One region of the Variovorax sp. 20P10.2.4 genome, then DNA from elsewhere that is predicted to be linked to it. Evidence: predicted binding sites of a transcription regulator. Region 1 holds the regulator's gene; the other holds the start of a gene.
The links. Region 1 encodes sigma-54, which starts transcription at its own class of promoters, with help from an activator protein. Its sites were predicted from a motif close to TGGCANGNAANCTGCTTT; they were not measured.
Positions count from the first base shown of each region.

Region 1 (4,256 bases):
GCGGCCTTCCTGCCGCGCGAGGTGCCGCTGGTGCTGGCGCTCGCGGTGCCGGCCGTGATCTTCTGCATCGAGACCGGCTGGTACGCCATCGTCGCGCTCGCGCTGTCGTCGGCGGCGCCGCGCTCGGCCTACCTGCGCTACAAGACCTGGATCGACCGCGCGGCCGGCGGCGTGATGGGGCTGCTGGGGCTGCGGCTGGTGTGGTCGGCGGTGCGCGGGACCTGAGGCCGATTCCTAGAGCAGGCTCTCCGGCGTCAACGGCGCCAGCAGCTCGAGCATGGTGCGGTCCCAGAAGCCCGAGTCGGGCTCCTCGCTCAGCACCGTGGTCTTGCCGGCCTCCTCGCTGATCCACTCCAGGCGCGAGTCGCTGCCTTCGGCGAAGCGCAGCCTGTAGGCGCCCTGCTGCTTGAGCACCTCGAGCAGCTTCAGCGCCTGCTGCGCCATCTCGGGGCTGCGGATGAACAGGCCGATCTCGGTGTTGTGGACCTCGGAGCGCGGGTCGAAATTCATCGAGCCGACGAACAGGATGCGCTGGTCGATCACCGCCGACTTGGCATGCAGCCGCCCGACCGAGGTGCCGAACAGGCCCAGCCGCACGCTGCGGCGGGTGCGGTTGGTGCTGAGTTCGTAGAGTTCGGCGCCCAGGCGCAGCATCTCGGGCCGGTAGCGGCGGTAGGCGGTGTGCACCAGCGGCTCGTCGGTGGCGGCGAGCGAGTTGGTCACCACGCTGATCTTCACCTGGCGCCGGCGGATCTCGTTCATCACCTCGAGCCCCGCGGCGCCCGGGATCAGGTAGGGCGAGACGATGGTCACCTCGCTGCGCGCGCGGCGCATCTGCTCGACCACGTTGTAGCGCACGCTGTCGACGTCGAGCAGCGGCACGCCGCCGTACGAGGCGGTCTTGCCGATCACGCGGTCGGGCGAATCGGCATAGGCCTCGGCCGTGGTCCAGATCAGGCCGAGCCGGCCGGCGTCGAGGTCCTCGGCGATCGGGCCGTAGCCCAGCAGGTCGTTGGGCGCGGGCTTCGGCGGCGGCGGCGTGGTGTCGGGGCCGGTGGCGGCCTCGAAGCGGCGCTGCAGTTCGTCGGCAGGCAGCGCGCTCGCCACCACCGACTCGATGGGCCGCACGTAGGGGCTGTTCCAGTACTGGTCGAACAGGCTGCCCAGGCGCGGGATCAGCGCGCCCGTCACGAAGGTGTCGAGGTCGATGAAGTTCTCGCCCGCGGTGCGCCGGAAGTACTGGTTGCCGATGTTGCGCCCGCCCGCCACGGCCATCGCGCCGTCGGCGATGAACAGCTTGTTGTGCATGCGCCGGTTGACGCGGCTGAAGTCGAACAGCGAGGCCGTGAAGCGCGCGAGCAGGCTGCCGCGGCCGGCCGGGAAGGGGTTGAACAGGCGCAGCTCGACATTGGGCGTGGCCGCGAAGCCGCGCAGCAACTCGTCCTCGCCCGCGGTGTAGAGGTCGTCCATCAGCACGCGCACCCGCACGCCGCGCTGCGCGGCGTCGCGCAGGGTGCGCAGCAGGTAGCGGCCGGTCTCGTCGTTCTCGATCTGGTAGTACTGGACGTCGAGCGTGCGCTGGGCCCGGCGCGCGAGCTGGATGCGGGTGTCGAAGGCGAAGTCGCCACCGGGCATGAGGCGAAAGCCGCTGAGGTCGGGGTCGGGCTGCGCGGCCAGCGCGATGCGCCCGAGCGCGGTGTCCTTCGACACGGCGATGGCCTTGGTAGGCGCGCGCGGGGCCTCGTCGGGCAAGGTCGCGCAACCGGCGGCCAGCAGCGCGGCCGCGATGGCGAACACCCAGAGCCCACAGCGCGACAGCAGGCGTCGGGCCATCGGCGGCTTTCTACAGGGCCTTGCGCAGGTTGGCGGGCGCGATGCGCAGCGCCTCGCGGTATTTGGCGACGGTGCGGCGCGCGCACTCGATGCCCTGCTCCTTGAGCATCTCGGAGATCTGGCTGTCCGACAGCGGCTTCTTCACGCTCTCCGAACCGACGAACTGCTTGATCAGCGCGCGCACCGCGGTGCTCGACGCATTGCCGCCGGTCTCGGTGCCCAGCGCCGAGCCGAAGAAGTACTTGAGCTCGACCGTGCCGAAGGGCGTGGACATGTACTTGGCGGTGGTCACGCGCGAGATGGTGGACTCGTGCAGCCCGAGCTCGTCGGCGATCTCGCGCAGCACCAGCGGGCGCATCGCGAGCTCGCCGTGCACGAAGTAGCTCTTCTGCCGCTCGACGATGGCGTTGCTCACGCGCAGGATGGTGTCGAAGCGCTGCTGGATGTTCTTGATGAACCAGCGCGCCTCCTGCAGCCGCTGCGACAGCGCCTGGCTGCCCTCGCCCTTGTGCGACTTGAGCGCGCCGGCATAGATGTCGTGCACGCGCAGCCGCGGCATCACCTCGGGGTTGAGCATGACGCGGAACTTCACGTTGGTGCCGCGGCCGGTCTTGGTGACGATCACGTCGGGGATGACGATGTTGCGCTCGACATCGACGAAGCGGCGGCCCGGCTTGGGTTCGAGCCGCGCGATGATCTGCAGCGCCGAGCGCACCAGTTCCTCGTTGGTGCGCGTGAGCGTGGCCAGGCGCTTGAAGTCGCGCCGCGCGAGCAGCTCCATCGGCTGCTTGCAGATGGCGAGCGCGGTCTTGCGCACCAGCTCCTCGTCCTCGGTTTCGTCTTCGTCGGCCAGCGCGCGCAGCTGGATCGCGAGGCATTCGCCGAGGTCGCGCGCGCCCACGCCCGCGGGCTCCAGGCTCTGCAGCAGACCGAGCGCGACCTGGAAGTGGTGCACCAGCTCGTCGAACTGGTCGTTGTCGTCGCCCGCGAGGCCCGAGGCCAGCGCCGGCAGCGAATCCTCGAGGTAGCCGTCGTCGTTGAGCGACTCGATCAAAAAGCGCAGCGCGGCGCTGTCGTTCTCGTTGAGCCGCAGGCTCAACGCCTGGCGGTGCAGGAAGGACTGCAGCGATTCCTGGCTGCGCGCGAGTTCGGTAGCATCGGCGCGCTCGTCGTCGCCGGTGCTGCTGTTGTTGCGCGCGGGCGCGTCGCTGCCCCACTCGCTGTCGTCGGGCGCCATGTCGACGGTGCCGTCGCCTTCCCAGTCGGGCTCGCGCTCGGGCGAGTCGAGGGCCGGTTCGGCCTCGGACGATGAGGTGGTCTCGGTGGACGTGGTCGAGGTCGAAGGCGCGGCGCTCGCGTAGTCGCTCTCGGCTTCGCGCTCGGTGTCCTCGCGCGGCGCGGGCGTGTCGGCGGCGTCGAGGCCGAACTCCTCGCGCGCGGCTTCCTCGGCGGTGCGCTCGAGAAAGGGGTTCTCGTCGAGCATCTGCTCGACCTCCTGGCTCAGTTCGAGCGTGGAGAGCTGCAGCAGCCGGATCGACTGCTGCAGCTGAGGCGTCAGCGCGAGATGCTGCGAAACGCGCAGCGACAAGCCTTGTTTCATGCCCTCAGGAAATGACTTGCACGAGGGTCATCACATGCGGAAGTGCTCGCCCAGGTAGACCCGGCGCACTTCGGCGTTGTCGACGATCTCCGAGGGCGTGCCCTGTGCCAGCACATGGCCGTCGCTGATGATGAAGGCGTGGTCGCAGATGCCCAGCGTCTCGCGCACGTTGTGGTCGGTGATGAGCACGCCGATGCCGCGTTCCTTCAGGAAGCTGATGATGCGCTGGATCTCGATCACCGCGATCGGGTCGATGCCGGCGAAGGGTTCGTCCAGCAGGATGAAGCGCGGCTGGGTGGCCAGCGCGCGCGCGATCTCGACGCGGCGGCGTTCGCCGCCCGACAGCGCGAGCGCGGGCGAATCGCGCAGGTGGTCGACGCGCAGGTCGGCCAGCAGCTCCGACAGGCGCTCTTCCATGCGCTGCTTCGACAGCGCCTGCGGCCGGCCGTTGGCATCGGGCTCGCGCTGCAGCTCGAGCACCGCGCGCACGTTCTCCTCGACCGTGAGCTTGCGGAAGATCGAGGCCTCCTGCGGCAGGTAGCTCAGGCCCATGCGCGCGCGGCGGTGGATCGGCATGTGGGCGATCGGCTCGCCGTCGATGGAGATCTCGCCCGCGTCGGCGCGCACCAGCCCGACGATCATGTAGAACGAGGTGGTCTTGCCGGCGCCGTTGGGCCCGAGCAGTCCGACCACTTCGCCCTTCTGTACGTCGAGCGAGACGTCCTTGACCACCTTGCGGCTGCCATAGCTCTTCTGCAGGCCGCGCGCGACGAGGCGGCTGCCCGGCACGCCGTTGGCTTCCTGGGTTCCGGCGGCTTCGATC
Region 1 covers NZ_JBZAYE010000595.1:46-4,301, reverse strand. Annotated here, with positions in the region: partial or broken gene AC27VN_RS33775 (LysE family translocator) at 1-225, shown strand, start outside; gene AC27VN_RS33770 (phospholipase D family protein) at 235-1,833, opposite strand; gene AC27VN_RS33765 (RNA polymerase factor sigma-54) at 1,844-3,433, opposite strand; gene lptB (LPS export ABC transporter ATP-binding protein) at 3,464-4,256, opposite strand, start outside.

Region 2 (15,863 bases), on a different contig from region 1:
CGCAGCGACTTGCCGTAGGCATGGCCCGACTCGAAGCCGGCCGCGATCAGCTCCTCCCAGATCGCGGGCAGCTGCTCGACGCGCGCACCGAACATGTCCACGCGCGCGCCGCCGGTGATCTTGGTGTAGAGGCCGTACTTCTTCGCCACCTGGCCGACCGCGATCAGCCCGTCGGGCGTGACCTCGCCGCCCGGCATGCGCGGCACCACCGAGTAGGTGCCGTCCTTCTGGATGTTGCCGAGGAAGTAGTCGTTGCTGTCCTGCAGCGCGGCCAGGTCCTTCTTGAGCACGAACTCGTTCCAGCACGAGGCGAAGATGCTCGCGGCCACGGGCTTGCAGATGTCGCAGCCCAGGCCCTTGCCGTGCTTGGCGAGCAGGTCGGCGAAGCTGCGGATCTCGCCCACGCGGATCAGGTGGTAGAGCTCCTGGCGCGAGTAGGGGAAGTGCTCGCAGAGGTGGTTGTCGACGGCCATGCCGCGCCTGGCCATCTCCATCTTCATGACCTGCGTGACCAGCGGCACGCAGCCGCCGCAGGTGGCGCCGGCCTTGGTGCAGGCCTTCATCGCGGCCGGGGTGCAGGCGCCCTGGCCCACGGCCTCGCAGATCTGCCCCTTGCTGACGTCGTTGCACGAGCAGATCTGCGCGCTGTCGGGCAGGGCCTCGACGCCCAGTCCCGGCTTGGCCTTGCCGTCGCTCGAGGGCAGGATCAGGAACTCGGGATCTTCCGGCAGCGCGATGCCGTTGAGCGCCATCTGCAGCAGGGTGCCGTATTCGGCGGCGTCGCCCACGAGCACCGCGCCGAGCAGCAGCTTGCCGTCCTCGCTGACGACGATCTTCTTGTAGACCTTCTTGCGCTCGTCGATGAACTGGTAGGCGCGCGACTTCGGCGTCCTGCCGTGCGCGTCGCCGATGCTCGCCACGTCCACGCCCATCAGCTTGAGCTTGGTGCTCATGTCGGCGCCGGTGAAGGCGGCCTCGTGCTCGCCCGCGATGTGGCGCGCCGCCACGCGCGCCATGTCGTAGCCGGGCGCGACCAGGCCGAAGGTCTGCTCGTTCCACGAGGCGCATTCGCCAATGGCGTAGACGTTGCGGTCGCTGGTGCGGCAATGGTCGTCGACCGCCACGCCGCCGCGCGGGCCCACGGCCAGCAGGCACTGGCGCGCGAGCTCGTCGCGCGGGCGGATGCCGGCCGAGAACACGATCATGTCGGTCTCGAGGTAGCTGCCGTCGGCGAACACCATGCGGTGGCGCGCGGCGGCACCGTCGACGATCTCCACCGTGTTGCGGCCGGTGTGCACGTGCAGGCCCAGCGCCTCGATGCTCTCGCGCAGCGCGCGGCCGCCGCCCTCGTCGACCTGCACCGCCATCAGCCGCGGCGCGAACTCCACCACGTGGGTCTCGAGGCCCATGTCGCGCAGCGCCTTCGCGCATTCGAGGCCGAGCAGGCCGCCGCCCACCACCACGCCGCTGCGCGAGCGCGCGCCGCATTCCTTCATCGCCTCGAGGTCCTCGATGGTGCGGTAGACGAAGCAGTGGGGCCGGTCGCGGCCCGGCACCGCGGGCACGAAGGGGAAGGAGCCGGTGGCCAGCACCAGCTTGTCGTAGGCCACGACCTCGCCGTCGGCCGTGGTGACCGTGTTGTTGCGGCGCTCGACCGCCACCGCGCGCGCGGCCAGGCGCAGCGTGAAGCCGCTGCGCTCGAAGAAGCCGGGCTCGACCAGCGAGAGGTCTTCGGCCGTCTTGCCCGCGAAGAACTCGGACAGGTGCACCCGGTCGTAGGCCGGCCGCGGCTCCTCGCACAGGACGGTGACTTCCGCGCCGGGAATGCCGAGCGCGTGGAGCTGCTCGAGGAACTTGTGGCCGACCATGCCGTGGCCGATGACTGCGATTTTCATGCTGAGGTCCTGCGGGGGCAGCCGGTCCTCGGATGCAGGCCACCGGGGCTGTCGGGGCGACAGCGGCAGGAGGCCTCCGCGACGGAACGGATGCGAATAATCGGATGGACAAACGAATCCGGCGGCTCATCGCCATCGGCTCGCTCGAACCCCGCCGTCGTTAGCGGAGGCACTGCGGACCCACCCAGGCCGGGAGGTCCGCGATGGGGTCGAGCAATATCCATGCCGCCGAAAAAGAGCGGTGGCGGCCCGTGCGCGCACCGCAATCGCACCCAAAGTGGCGCGGCCGCGGTGCGGCGCTGTCCGCATTGGTGCGGTGCCCGAAAGGGTGGCCGCGCGGCCGCGGCGCCGGGCCCCGGGGCTTTTTCGTATGCTCGGGTGCCTGCAACGCGGGGCGCACGCCCCCACGAACTCCGAAGACAACAGCCATGTGCGGCTCCGAACTCCATTCCCTTCCCGACGGTGTCCAGCGCGTCGCGCGCGTGCTCCAGGACGCCGGCCATCCGCATGCGCCGCGCATGCTCGACGACGCCTGCCGCACCGCGCAGCAGGCGGCCGACGCGCTCGGCATCGCGGTCGGCCAGATCGCCAAGAGCATCATCTTCCGGCGCAAGAGCGACGAGGTCGCGGTGCTGGTCATCACCTCGGGCGACCGGCGCGTCGACGAGAAGAAGGTCGACGCGATCGTCGGCAAGACCGGCCGCGCCGACGCCGACTTCGTGAAGGCGCGCACCGGCTTCACCATCGGCGGCGTGTCGCCCGTGGGCCATGTGACGAAGCCGGTGGTGCTGATCGACCGCGAGCTGTTCCGCTTCGAGGAGATCTGGGCCGCCGCGGGCCATCCGCATGCGGTGTTCCAGCTGCGCCCGCACGACCTCGAGACGCTCACGGGCGCGCCGGTGGCCGACGTGGTGGTGGCCGCGGCGTGAACATCGCCGAAGCGCAGGCCCTGGCCGACCGCGCCGCGGAGCAGCGGGGGCTGGCCGAGCCGGTGCCCTCGCCCTGCAGCTCGGTGTGCCGCATGGACCGGCTCAGCGGCTTCTGCGAGGGCTGCCTGCGCACCATCCCCGAGATCGCGGGCTGGAGCCGCATGGAGGACGACGAGCGGCGGCAGGTCTGGCGCGCGATAGAGTGGCGGGCCCGGGCCGGCATCTGGCGGGCTCCGGCCATCGGAGACATCGACGCATGAAGCACATCGACTTCTACCTGGACTTCATCTCGCCCTATGCCTACCTCGCGTTCGAGCAACTGCCGCAAGCGCTCGAGGGCCTGAGCTACAGCGTGGACTACCGCCCGGTGCTGCTGGGCGCGGTGCTCAAGGCGCACGGCCAGCTCGGGCCGGCCGAGATTCCCGCCAAGCGCGGCTGGACCTACCGCCACGTGCTGTGGCTGGGCCACCAGCACGGCATCGAGATCGCGATGCCGGCCTCGCACCCCTACAACCCGCTCGCGCACCTGCGGCTCGCGCTCTCCACCTGCGACGACGGCCGCGTGAGCCGGCTGGTGGCCGAGACCGTCTTCCGCCACGTCTGGCGCGGCGGCCTCGAGGCGGCCGATCCCGCGCGGCTGGCCGCGCTCACCGCGCAACTGCAACCGCGTCGCGATGCCGGCAGCGACGAGAGCAAGGCCCTGCTCCAGCGCAACACCGCGGACGCGGTCGCGCTCGGCGTGTTCGGCACGCCGGCCTATGCGGTCGACGGCCGGCTGTTCTGGGGCTTCGACGGCCTCGCGATGCTGCGCGCCTACCTCGCGGGCGATGCCTGGTTCGATGGCCCGCAATGGGCCGAGGCCGACCAGCGTCCGGCCCTGCTGCGCAGCAGCAAAAACTGAGCATCTTCAGCAGCTACGCTGCATTTCTTACAGGCTGAAACGTGCGTCGAGGGTTTCACCTTAATCCGTAAGCGCCCGTTCAGTTTCGCGAAAGGCTCGGGTCAGTCGCGCCTCCAAGAATGCCCCACGGTCCCGAATTCGGGCGCCGCATGAACGCATACACAGGAGACGATCAATGGCAGCCACACTAGATTCACGGGGAGTGCCGCATCCGGCCCCCCGGCCCATGTCGGCGGAGGAGAAGAAGGTCATCTTCGCTTCTTCGCTGGGAACCGTGTTCGAGTGGTACGACTTCTACCTCTACGGTTCGCTCGCGGCGATCATCGCGAAGCAGTTCTTCAGCGGCCTCGATGCGGGCGCTGCCTTCATCTTCGCGCTGCTGGCCTTCGCGGCCGGTTTCCTGGTGCGTCCGTTCGGCGCCATCGTGTTCGGCCGGCTCGGCGACATGATCGGGCGCAAGTACACCTTCCTGGTCACGATCCTGATCATGGGCCTGTCGACCTTCATCGTCGGCCTGCTGCCCAGCTACGCGACCATCGGCGTCGCGGCGCCGGTGATCCTGATCGCGCTGCGCATGCTGCAGGGCCTCGCGCTCGGCGGCGAGTACGGCGGTGCCGCCACCTACGTGGCCGAGCACGCGCCGCACGGCAAGCGCGGTGCCTACACCTCGTGGATCCAGACCACGGCCACGCTCGGCCTGTTCCTGAGCCTGATCGTGATCCTGGGCGTGCGCGAAGGCCTGGGCGAAGCGGTGTTCAACGACTGGGGCTGGCGCATTCCATTCCTCGTCTCGATCCTGCTGCTGGGCATCTCGGTGTGGATCCGCCTGTCGCTGTCGGAGTCGCCCGCGTTCCAGCGCATGAAGGCCGAGGGCAAGACCTCGAAGGCGCCGCTGGCCGAATCCTTCGGCGAGTGGAAGAACCTCAAGATCGTGATCCTGGCGCTGGTGGGCCTGACCGCCGGCCAGGCCGTGGTCTGGTATTCGGGGCAGTTCTACGCGCTCTTCTTCCTGACCGCGCAGCTCAAGGTCGATGCGACCACCGCCAACCTGATGATCGCCGCCGCGCTGCTGCTCGGCACCCCGTTCTTCGTGATCTTCGGCACCCTGTCGGACAAGATCGGCCGCAAGCCGATCATCATGGCCGGCTGCCTGCTGGCCGTGGTGACCTACTTCCCGGTCTTCAAGATGCTGACCGAGGCCGCCAACCCCGACCTCGCCAAGGCCCAGGCCACGGCCGGCGTGACCGTGACCGCCGACCCCGCGACCTGCTCGTTCCAGGGCAACCCCGTGGCCCGCGAGATCGACTTCCGCAGCTCCTGCGACATCGCCAAGCGCTACCTGGTGCAGAACTCGGTGAGCTATGAGAACGTGGCCGGCGCGCCGGGTTCGAAGGCCGTCGTGAAGATCGGCGACAAGACGGTGGAAGCACCGATCGGCAACGTCGTGAACCTCAAGTTCGACGAGACCTCCGCCAAGGAGATCGCCGCCTTCAAGAAGGGCGTGGCCGAGGACCTGAAGATCGCGGGCTACCCGGCCAAGGCCGACCCCGCGAAGATGAACAAGCTGCTGACGGTGCTGCTGCTGTTCTGGCTGGTGCTGCTGGTGACCATGGTCTACGGGCCGATCGCCGCGATGCTGGTCGAACTGTTCCCCACGCGCATCCGCTACACCTCGATGAGCCTGCCGTACCACATCGGCAACGGCTGGTTCGGCGGCCTGCTGCCGACCACGGCCTTCGCCATCGTGGCCTCGACCGGCAACATGTACAACGGCCTCTGGTACCCGATCATCATCGCGGGCATCACGCTGGTGATCGGCACACTGTTCATCCGCGAAACGAAGGACGTGGACATCTACGCCCACGACTGAGCGCCACGGCGCCGATGAAAGGAGGGCGCCGCGCGCCCTCCGTTCAACAAAGAGGCTTCATGCCGACCCTCGGCATGAGGCCTTTTTCTTGAACCCCGCATTACCCATCTCAGGAGACAGAACCCATGTGGAAAATCGCAGTCGGCTTCGCCATCTTCGCGGCCATCGCGCTGTACGTGATCTCGAAGGCCGGCGACAAGGTCGACATGTCGGGCGAGAAGCACGGCGTGGAAGTGCACGAGCCGGCGCCTGCTGCACCGGCTGCCGCCGCGAGCGCGCCGAAGTAAATCTCCGAAGCGCTGCCTAGCGCTTGAAGCGGCCGTCGCTCACGATGGAGAGGTCGACGTATTCGATGCCGGTGTGATCGGTCGGCGAAAACGAGATGTCGAGCCCGCCGCCCGGGTCGTACTGGAAGGCATTGAGCGTGGCCAGCAGCCGCGCGCGCGTGGGCTTCGGCCCGGTGCGGCGCAGCGCCTCCACCAGCACCTTGGTCGCCACGAAGCCTTCGAGCAGCGCGGGCGACAGGTCTTCCTGGCCCTTGGCCTTGGCGAGCGCCAGGGCCTCCTTGATCAGCGGATTGCCGAACGAGCGCTCGTAGGGGAACACCTGCGTGATGATCACGCCGCGGCTCGCGCTGCCGAGGTCCTTGATGAAGCCCGAGGCCGCGTTGTTCGACAGCGTGACCACCTGCGCGGCCGAGCCCGCGGCGCGCAGCGCCTTCACGCCGTCGGACACCGAGGTGCCCGAGCCGATCCACAGCACGGCCTGCGCATTGGCCTCGACGAGCTTCGGCACGATGGCCGCGAAGTCGGGCTTGTTGCGGTCGGCCAGCGCGATCACCACGGGCTTGAGGTTGGCCTTCTCGAAGCCGCGGTTCGCGCCCTCGAGGCCGTCCTTGCCGAAGGAATCGTCGGCCTGCACCACCGCGATGCGCTGGATGCCCGTGGTCTGCAGGTGCACCACCGCCTTCTCGGCCTCGCGCTGGTAGGTGGAGCGCACGTTGAAGATGTTCTTCTGCACCGGCTTGTGCAGCGCCATCGCGCCGGTCGACGGGCCGACCAGCGGCACGCCGTGCTTGTCGAGCAGCGGGATCACCGCGAGCGTGTTGGGCGTGCCGCGGTTGAGCAGCAGCGCGACCACCTTCTTGTCCTCGATCAGGATGCGCGAGTTCTCGAGCGAGCGCTTGGCATCGAGGCCGTCGTCCATGCGGATGACCTCGATCTGCTCGCCGTTGATGCCGCCCTGGGCATTGACCTGGTCGATGACCAGCTGCGAGCCCATGATCGTCTCCTTCACGCTGGCCGCCACCGGTCCCGACAGGTCGGCCGACTGGCCGATCACGATCTGGGCCGAGGCGCCGGTCGCCGCGAGTGCGAGCAGCAATGCGGCGGCGCGCAGGCGCGGGATCCTTTTCTTCTTCTTCATCGACAAAACCTTTCCCGTCGGGATTCGTGTCCATGTCAGCAAATGCAATTATGTGTAGCTAGACGTGACATACGATTCCTCGTGCAAACCCTGTCAAACCGTTGTTTGCAAAAGCAAAAAGCCGGGCACTGGGCCCGGCTTCGTCGAGAGGGAAAGGCGGCGCTTCAGCGCTTGAAGCGGCCCTCGCTGATGATCGAGAGGTCGGCGAAATCGATGCCGCTGTGGTCCTGAGGCGTGTAGCTGATCTCGAGGCCGCCGAGGTCGTAGTCGCGCAGGCCGTCGAGAGCGGCCACCACGCGGGCGCGCGTGGGCTTGGGGCCGGCGCGGCGCAGCGCCTCCACCAGCACCTTGGCCGAGGCGAAGCCCTCGAGCGCCGCGGGCGAGAGTTCGTTCTGGCCCTTGGCCTTCGCGAGCGCTATCGCCTCCTTCACCATCGGGTAGCTGATCGAGCGTTCGCTCGGGAACACCTGCGTGACCACCACGCCGCGGCTGGCCTCGCCCAACTGCTTGATGAAGCCCGAGGAGGCGTTGTTCGACAGCGTGACCACCTGCGCCGCCGAGCCGGCCGCGCGCAGCGCCTTGATGCCCTCGACCACCGCGCTGCCCGAGCCGATCCACAGCACCGCCTGCGCCTTGGCCTGGACGATGGCGGGCACGATGGCCGCGTAGTCGGGCTTGTCGCGGTCGGCCGGCACGGTGGCCGCGGGCTGGGCCTTGGCCTTGCCGAAGCCGGTCATCGCGCCCTCGAGCGCATCGGCGCCGAAGGAGTCGGTCACGTGCACGACCGCGATGCGCACCATGCCGATGGTCAGCAGGTGCTGCACCGCCTTCTCGGCCTCGCGCTGGTAGGTGGCGCGCACGTTGAACACGTTCCGCTGCACCGGCTTGTGCAGCACCATCGCGCCGGTGGAGGGCCCGATCAGCGCCACGCCGTGCTTGTCGAGCCAGGGAATGATGGCCTGCGAGTGCGGCGTGCCGCGGCTCATGAAGAGCGCGAGCACCTTCCTGTCCTCGATCAGCGCGCGGCCGTTCTCGCCCGCGCGCTTGACGTCGAAGCCGTCGTCGAGCCGGACCACCTCGATCTTCTCGCCGTGCACGCCGCCCTGCGCATTGGCGGCATCGATCACCAGCTGCGCGCCGCCGATGGTCTCGTTGACGCTGGCGGCCACCGGGCCGGTCATGCCGGCGGTCTGGCCGATCAGGATCTGCGCCTGCGCGGGCAGCCAGACCAGCGCGCCGAGCGCGATCAGGGCCGCGCGCAGGCGGCCTTGCTTCTTCGTCATGTGTGCTCGTCCCTTCTTTTGCGATGGCGCGGCCACCGTTGCAAACCAACGCCTTATTTGTTTCTAAAAGTATTAAATCCACCATTCGGACAAACCCCTGCGCGGCCACCGTCCTTACGGAGAGGTGCACCGGCGCGTCATGGACCACTCCCTAGAATGTTTGCCCCACCCCCAAGGCACTCATGACACAGGGCTCCATCCGCATCCGTGGCGCACGCCAGCACAACCTCCAGAATCTCGACCTCGACATCCGCACCGGCGAGATGACCGTGGTCACCGGGCCCAGCGGCTCGGGCAAGTCGAGCCTCGTGTTCGACACCCTGTACGCCGAGGGCCAGCGGCGCTACGTCGAAACCTTCTCCGCCTACGCCCGCCAGTTCCTCGATCGCATGGACAAGCCGGCGGTCGACAAGGTCGAGGGCGTGCCGCCCGCGATCGCCATCGACCAGACCAACCCGGTGCGCTCCTCGCGCTCCACGGTCGGCACGATGACCGAGCTCAACGACCACCTGAAGCTGCTCTATGCGCGCGCGGCCGACCTGTTCGACCGCGAGACGGCGCTGCCGGTGCGCCACGACTCGCCCGACAGCATCTATGCGCAGATCGTCGAGCGCGCAGCGGCCGCGGGCGATCCGCGGCTGGTCGTGACCTTCCCGGTCGAGCTGCCCGCGAGCACCACGGCCGACGAGGTCACGCAGTGGCTGTCAGCCAGCGGCTTCACGCGCGTGCAGGCCGAGCGCGAGGTGGCCACGCCCACCGGTCCGCGCAAGGTGCTCGACGTGGTGGCCGACCGCTTCCGCGCCTCGAGCGCCGAGCGCTCGCGCGTGGTGGAGGCGATCGAGGTCGCGCTCAAGCGCGGCAGCGGGCGCGTGACGGTGCATGCGACGGGCGCCGAGGAGAACGCCGTGGCCGACGTGTGGAAGTTCTCGACCGGCCTGCACTGCCCCGAGAGCGACATCCGCTACGGCGATCCGATCCCCTCGATGTTCTCGTTCAACTCGGCCGTCGGCGCCTGCGACACCTGCCGCGGCTTCGGCCGCGTGATCGGCGTCGACCTCGGCCTCGTGATCCCGAACGACAAGCTCACCCTGCGCGCGGGCGCGATCAAGACCATCCAGACCCCGGCCTGGAAAGAGGCGCAGGACGACCTCATGCGCCACGCCGAGGCCGCCGGCATTCCGCGCGACACGCCATGGAACAAGCTGACCGCCGAGCAGAAGCACTGGGTGATCGAGGGCACGCCCAACTACAAGGAGGGCAACTGGAACAAGCAGTGGTACGGCATCCGCCGCTTCTTCGGCTACCTCGAGAGCAAGGCCTACAAGATGCACATCCGCGTGCTCTTGTCGAAGTACCGCAGCTACACGCCGTGCCCCACCTGCGCGGGCGCGCGGCTCAAGCTCGAAAGCCTGCTGTGGCGCATCGGCAGCAAGGAAGACGCCGACGCGGTGCTGCCGCCCGAGAAGCGTTTCCTGCCGGTCGGCGTGAAGTGGACGCGCGCCCAGCTCGAGGCGCTGCCGGGCCTGTGCCTGCATGACCTGATGCTGCTGCCGATCGAGCGGCTGCGCCAGCTGTTCGACCGCATGACGGCCGGCGGCATCGCCACGGCCGGCGAGGCGCAGCGCTCGAGCGCGGCCGGCGAGGTCCAGGCGCTCAAGCTGCTGTTCGAGGAGATCACGACCCGGCTGCGCTACCTGCACGACGTCGGCATCGGCTACCTCACGCTCGACCGCCAGAGCCGCACGCTCAGCGGCGGCGAGGTGCAGCGCATCAACCTCACGACCGCCCTCGGCACCTCGCTGGTCAACACGCTGTTCGTGCTCGACGAGCCCAGCATCGGGCTGCATCCGCGCGACATGAACCGCATCACCGAGGCCATGCTGCGGCTGCGCGACGCGGGCAACACGCTGGTGGTGGTCGAGCACGACCCGGCCGTGATGCTCGCGGCCGACCGCGTGATCGACATGGGCCCGGGCCCCGGCGCGCGCGGCGGCCAGATCGTGTTCGACGGCAGCACCGACGCGCTGCGCGATGCCGACACGCTGACCGGCCAGTACCTGGGCGGGCGCAAGAAGATCGGCATGGGCTTCAAGCGGCTGGTCAGCGAGAACACGCACCGGCTCATCCTCGAGGGCGTGCGCGAGCACAACCTCAAGGACATCAGCGTCGAGTTCCCGCTCGCGCGCCTGGTCTGCGTGACCGGCGTCAGCGGCTCGGGCAAGTCGACGCTGGTGCAGGACGTGCTCGCGCCCGCGCTGATGCGCCACTTCGGCAAGGCCACCGAGACGCCCGGCGCGCACGACCGCCTGCTCGGCGCCGACCACCTCGGCGACGTGGTGTTCGTCGACCAGTCGCCGATCGGCAAGACCGCGCGTTCCAACCCCGCGAGCTACGTCGGTGCCTGGGACGCGATCCGCGAGATCTTCGCCACCGCGCCGATCTCGCGCCAGCGCGGCTACACCGCGAGCAAGTTCAGCTTCAACTCGGGCGACGGCCGCTGCCCCACCTGCGGCGGCTCGGGCTTCGAGCACGTCGAGATGCAGTTCCTCTCCGACGTCTACCTGCGCTGCCCCGACTGCGACGGCAAGCGCTACCGGCCCGAGATCCTCGAGGTGCGCATCGAGCGCCACGGCAAGAGCTACAACGTGGCCGACATCCTCGAGCTGACCGTGGCCGAGGCCGCGGCGCTGTTCGATGCCGACCGCGACGTGCTGCGCGTCTTGCAGCCGATCTCCGACGTGGGCCTCGACTACGTGAAGCTGGGCCAGCCCGTGCCCACGCTGTCGGGCGGCGAGGCGCAGCGCCTCAAGCTCGCGGGCTTCCTGGCCGAGGCCGCCAAGGGCGCGACCTCGAGCAAGCAGGCGGTGGCGCGCAAGGGCACGCTGTTCCTGTTCGACGAGCCCACCACCGGCCTGCACTTCGACGACATCGCGCGGCTCATGCGCGCGCTGCGCAAGCTGCTCGACGCCGGCCATTCGCTGATCGTGATCGAGCACAACCTCGACGTGATCCGCGCCAGCGACTGGTGCATCGACCTCGGCCCCGAAGGCGGCGAGGGCGGTGGCCAGGTGGTGGCCGAGGGCACGCCCGAGCAGCTGCGCGAGAACCGCGCCTCGCTCACGGGCGCCGCGCTGGCCGACTACGAGCTCGCGATCGGCCCGGGCGCCTACAAGGTGGCCGAGCGCGCGGCGCGCCGCTACATCGCGCAGGCCAAGAAGGCGCCGGGCGCCGACGCGGTCGAGATCGTGAACGCGCGCGAGCACAACCTCAAGAACCTCAGCGTCAACATCCCGCGCGGCAAGTTCAGCGTGGTCACGGGCGTGAGCGGCTCGGGCAAGTCCACGCTGGCCTTCGACATCCTGTTCAACGAGGGCCAGCGCCGTTATCTCGAATCGCTCAACGCCTATGCGCGCAGCATCGTGCAGCCCGCGGGCCGGCCCGAGGTCGATGCCGTCTACGGCATTCCGCCGACGGTGGCGATCGAGCAGCGCCTGTCGCGCGGCGGCCGCAAGAGCACGGTGGGCACCACCACCGAGGTCTGGCACTTCCTGCGCCTGCTGTTCGTGAAGCTTGGCGTGCAGCACTGCGTGAAGGACGGCGCGGCCGTGCAGCCGCAGACGCCCGACAGCATCGCGGCGCAGCTGATGCGCAACTTCAAGGGCCAGCACATCGGCCTGCTCGCGCCGCTGGTGAGCAACCGCAAGGGCGTCTACACCGAGCTGGCCGACTGGGCGCGGCCGCGCGGCTTCACGCACCTGCGCGTCGATGGCGACTTCCTGCCGACCGCGGGCTTCCCGCGCATCGACCGCTTCAAGGAGCACAGCATCGAGCTGCCGGTGGCCAGCCTCGACGTGCTGCCCACGAACGAGAACCAGCTGCGCGAGGCGCTCACGAAGGCGCTCGAGCACGGCAAGGGCGTGGTGCACGTGCTCAGCGAGATGGATGGCCTGCGCGCCGCCATGATGGCCGGCGTGACGGCCGCGGGCATCGGCCGCGTCAGCGTGTTCTCGACCTTGCGCGCCTGCCCGGTCTGCAGCACCAGCTACGCCGAGCTCGACCCGCGCCTGTTCAGCTACAACAGCAAGCACGGCTGGTGCCCCGACTGCGTGGGCACCGGCGTCAAGCTCAGCAAGGAACAGCGCAAGATCTTCGACGACTCGGTGATGGCCGACGACCAGAAGGGACGCGAGCAGACCTTCGCCGAGCCCGACGCCGAGGACGTGGGCGACGTGGCCTGCCCAACCTGCAAGGGCACGCGGCTCAATGCGACCGCGCGCGCGGTGCTGTTCGGCGGCGGCGCGGTCCATGCGCATGCCGGCACGCCGGGCTGGGGCGAGGGCGGCATCGGCATCACCGAGCTCGCGCGCATGAGCGTGACCGACATCCGTACCTGGTTCGAGAACCTCTCGCTCTCGGGCCGCGAGGCCGAGATCGCGCGCGACCTGGTGCCCGAGATCAAGAGCCGGCTCGAATTCCTCGAGGAAGTGGGCCTGGGCTATCTCACGCTCGACCGCGGCGCGCCCACGCTGTCCGGCGGCGAGGCGCAGCGCATCCGGCTCGCGGCGCAGCTCGGCAGCAACCTGCAGGGCGTGTGCTACGTGCTCGACGAGCCGACCATCGGCCTGCATGCGCGCGACAACCGCATCCTGCTCGACGCGCTGCACAAGCTCGGCGACAAGGGCAACACGCTGGTGGTGGTGGAGCACGACGAGGACACGATCCGCCGCGCCGACCACATCATCGACATCGGCCCGAGCGCCGGCAAGCGCGGCGGCCGCCTGGTGGCGCAGGGCGCGGTGGCCGACATCGAGCAGGCCGCCGAGTCGCAGACCGGCCGCTACCTGCGCGACGCGATCAAGCATCCGCTGCAGGCGCGCCGGCTCATTCCCTCGCCCGACCCGAAGGCGCCCGACAACGGCCAGTGGCTCACGGTGCGCGGCGCCGACATGCACAACCTGCAGGACGTGACGGTCACCGTGCCGCTGCAGCGGCTGGTGGTGGTCACCGGCGTGAGCGGCTCGGGCAAGTCCACGCTCGCGCGCGACGTGCTGCTGGCCAACGTGCAGGCGGTGGTGCAGCAGCGCAGCACCAAGGCCGGCCGCGACGCCGATGCCGCGGGCAAGCGCCCGGCCTGGGCCGGCTGCAAGGGCGTCGAGGGCTACCAGAGCGTGGACCGCGTGCTCGAGGTCGACCAGACCCCGATCGGCAAGACGCCGCGCAGCTGCCCCGCGACCTACATCGGCTTCTGGGACACCATCCGCAAGCTGTTCGCCGACACGCTCGAGGCCAAGGCGCGCGGCTACGGCCCGGCGCGCTTCAGCTTCAACACCGGCGAAGGCCGCTGCCCGGCCTGCGACGGCGCGGGCGTGCGCACCATCGAGATGAGCTTCCTGCCCGACGTGAAGGTGCCCTGCGAGGTCTGCCACGGCGCGCGCTTCAACCCCGAGACGCTGGCCGTGAGCTGGCGCGGCAAGAGCATCGGCGACGTGCTGCAGATGGAGGTGGACGAGGCGGTCGAGTTCTTCGCGAGCATGCCGAACATCAGCCATCCGCTGCAGCTGCTCAAGGACGTGGGACTCGGCTACCTGACGCTGGGCCAGCCTTCGCCCACGCTGTCGGGCGGCGAGGCGCAGCGCATCAAGCTGGTGACCGAGCTCAGCAAGGTGCGCGACGACATCACGCGCCGCGGCCAGAAGGCGCCGCACACGCTCTACGTGCTCGACGAGCCGACCGTGGGCCTGCACATGGCCGACGTCGAGAAGCTGATCCACGTGCTGCACCGGCTGGTGAACGGCGGCCACAGCGTGGTGGTGATCGAGCACGACCTCGACCTGATCGCCGAGGCCGACTGGATCGTCGACCTCGGGCCCGAGGGCGGCAACGGCGGCGGCCGCGTGGTGGCGGCGGCGGCGCCCGAGGAGGTGGTGCGGCTGGGCACGCACACGGGCGTGGCGCTGGCACCGGTGCTGGCGCGCTGAGGCCTTCTTCGCCCGGCACCAACGCCGGACGGTAGCCCCGAACCGTCGGGCGCGGGGGCTTGCCCCTGCGCTCGACGCGGTCGGGGTCTGGGGCCTCGCCGCGGCCGCGCGCGCGGCGCAGAATGGCTTCGAACCCTTGGCGCAGGCGCTCATCCTGGACCCGCCATGGTGGAACGGATCGGGTGCGGCGCCGGCCGGGGCTCGCAAGGAGTCCTGCCATGACCCGCTTCATCGATGTCCACAGCCTCGTGCGCCTGGTCGACGACACCGGCGTGCCGCAGTTCCTGGGTGCCCTGGCCGATGCGCTGCGCGACGACTTCCTGCGCTGGCGCGAGTTCGACAAGAAGGCCCGCGTGGCGAGCCATTCGCACCTCGGCGTGATCGAGCTGATGCCGGTGGCCGACGACGGCGCCTATGCCTTCAAGTACGTCAACGGCCATCCGCACAACACCGCGGTGGGGCTGCCCACCGTCATGGCCTTCGGCGTGCTCGCCGAGGTCGACACCGGCTACCCGGTGCTGCTGTCCGAACTCACCCTCACCACCGCGCTGCGCACCGCCGCCACCTCCGCCATGGCGGCGCGCGCGCTCGCGCGGCCCGGCTCGCGCAGCCTCGCGCTGATCGGCAACGGCTCGCAGAGCGAGTTCCAGGCGCTGGCCTTCCATGCGCTGCTGGGCATCGAGGAGGTGCGCGTGTTCGACATCGACCCGCATGCCACCGACAAGCTGGTGCGCCATCTCTCTGCCTGTTCGCCGATGGAGATCGTGCGCGCGCATTCGGTGGCCGAGGCGGTGCGCGGCGCCGACATCGTGACCACCGTCACCGCCTACCAGGGCCATGCGACGGTGCTCGAGCCCGGGATGATCGAGCCCGGCATGCACATCAACGCGGTGGGCGGCGATTCGCCCGGCAAGACCGAGCTCGACCCCGGCGTGCTGCGCGGCGCGCGCGTGTTCGTGGAGTACGAGCCGCAGACCCGCGTCGAGGGCGAGATCCAGCAGCTGGCGGCCGACTTCCCGGTGCACGAGCTCTGGAAGGTGCTGCTCGGCGAGGTGCCGGGCCGCGAGCGGCCGGACCAGGTCACGGTGTTCGATTCGGTCGGCTTCGCGCTCGAGGACTACACCGCGCTGCGCTACATCCACCAGCTCGCCATCGAGCGCGGCGTGGGCCGGCAGATCGCGCTGGTGCCCGAGCTCGACGATCCCAAGGACCTGTTCGGGCTCACGGCCGCGGGCCGGCGCCGGGCCGTGCTGCGGCGTGCGGCATGATGGGCGGCTGTCCAGCCACGGCGCCCGCCGCCGACCCCGTTCCATGCTCACCATCTACAACGACCGGCACGCACTCCACCAAGGCAAAGTCGAGATGTTCCGCGGCGAGCTCGTGCCGTGCTTCGAGGTGCCGGCGCGCGCCGACCACGTGAAGGCCGAGATCGAGCGCCGCGCGCTCGGCCCGCTGCTCGCACCCGATGCGCTGCCCGACGCACTGCTCGCCAAGGTGCATGCGCCGCGCTACCTCGACTTCATCGCCGGCGCCTGGGACGAATGGGTGGCGCTCGATCCCGCCAATGCCGAACGCGACGCGC
Region 2 covers NZ_JBZAYE010000086.1:90-15,952, reverse strand. Annotated here, with positions in the region: gene nirB (nitrite reductase large subunit NirB) at 1-1,895, opposite strand, end outside; gene AC27VN_RS11325 (YbaK/EbsC family protein) at 2,324-2,824, shown strand; gene AC27VN_RS11320 (DUF1289 domain-containing protein) at 2,821-3,084, shown strand; gene AC27VN_RS11315 (2-hydroxychromene-2-carboxylate isomerase) at 3,081-3,725, shown strand; gene AC27VN_RS11310 (MFS transporter) at 3,901-5,595, shown strand; gene AC27VN_RS11305 (hypothetical protein) at 5,721-5,882, shown strand; gene AC27VN_RS11300 (ABC transporter substrate-binding protein) at 5,899-7,020, opposite strand; gene AC27VN_RS11295 (ABC transporter substrate-binding protein) at 7,185-8,303, opposite strand; gene uvrA (excinuclease ABC subunit UvrA) at 8,486-14,281, shown strand; gene ocd (ornithine cyclodeaminase) at 14,500-15,549, shown strand; partial or broken gene AC27VN_RS11280 (histone deacetylase family protein) at 15,593-15,863, shown strand, end outside.
Region 2: a site for sigma-54 is predicted at 2,106-2,123, ahead of nirB (nitrite reductase large subunit NirB). Genes of this name have one in related genera too.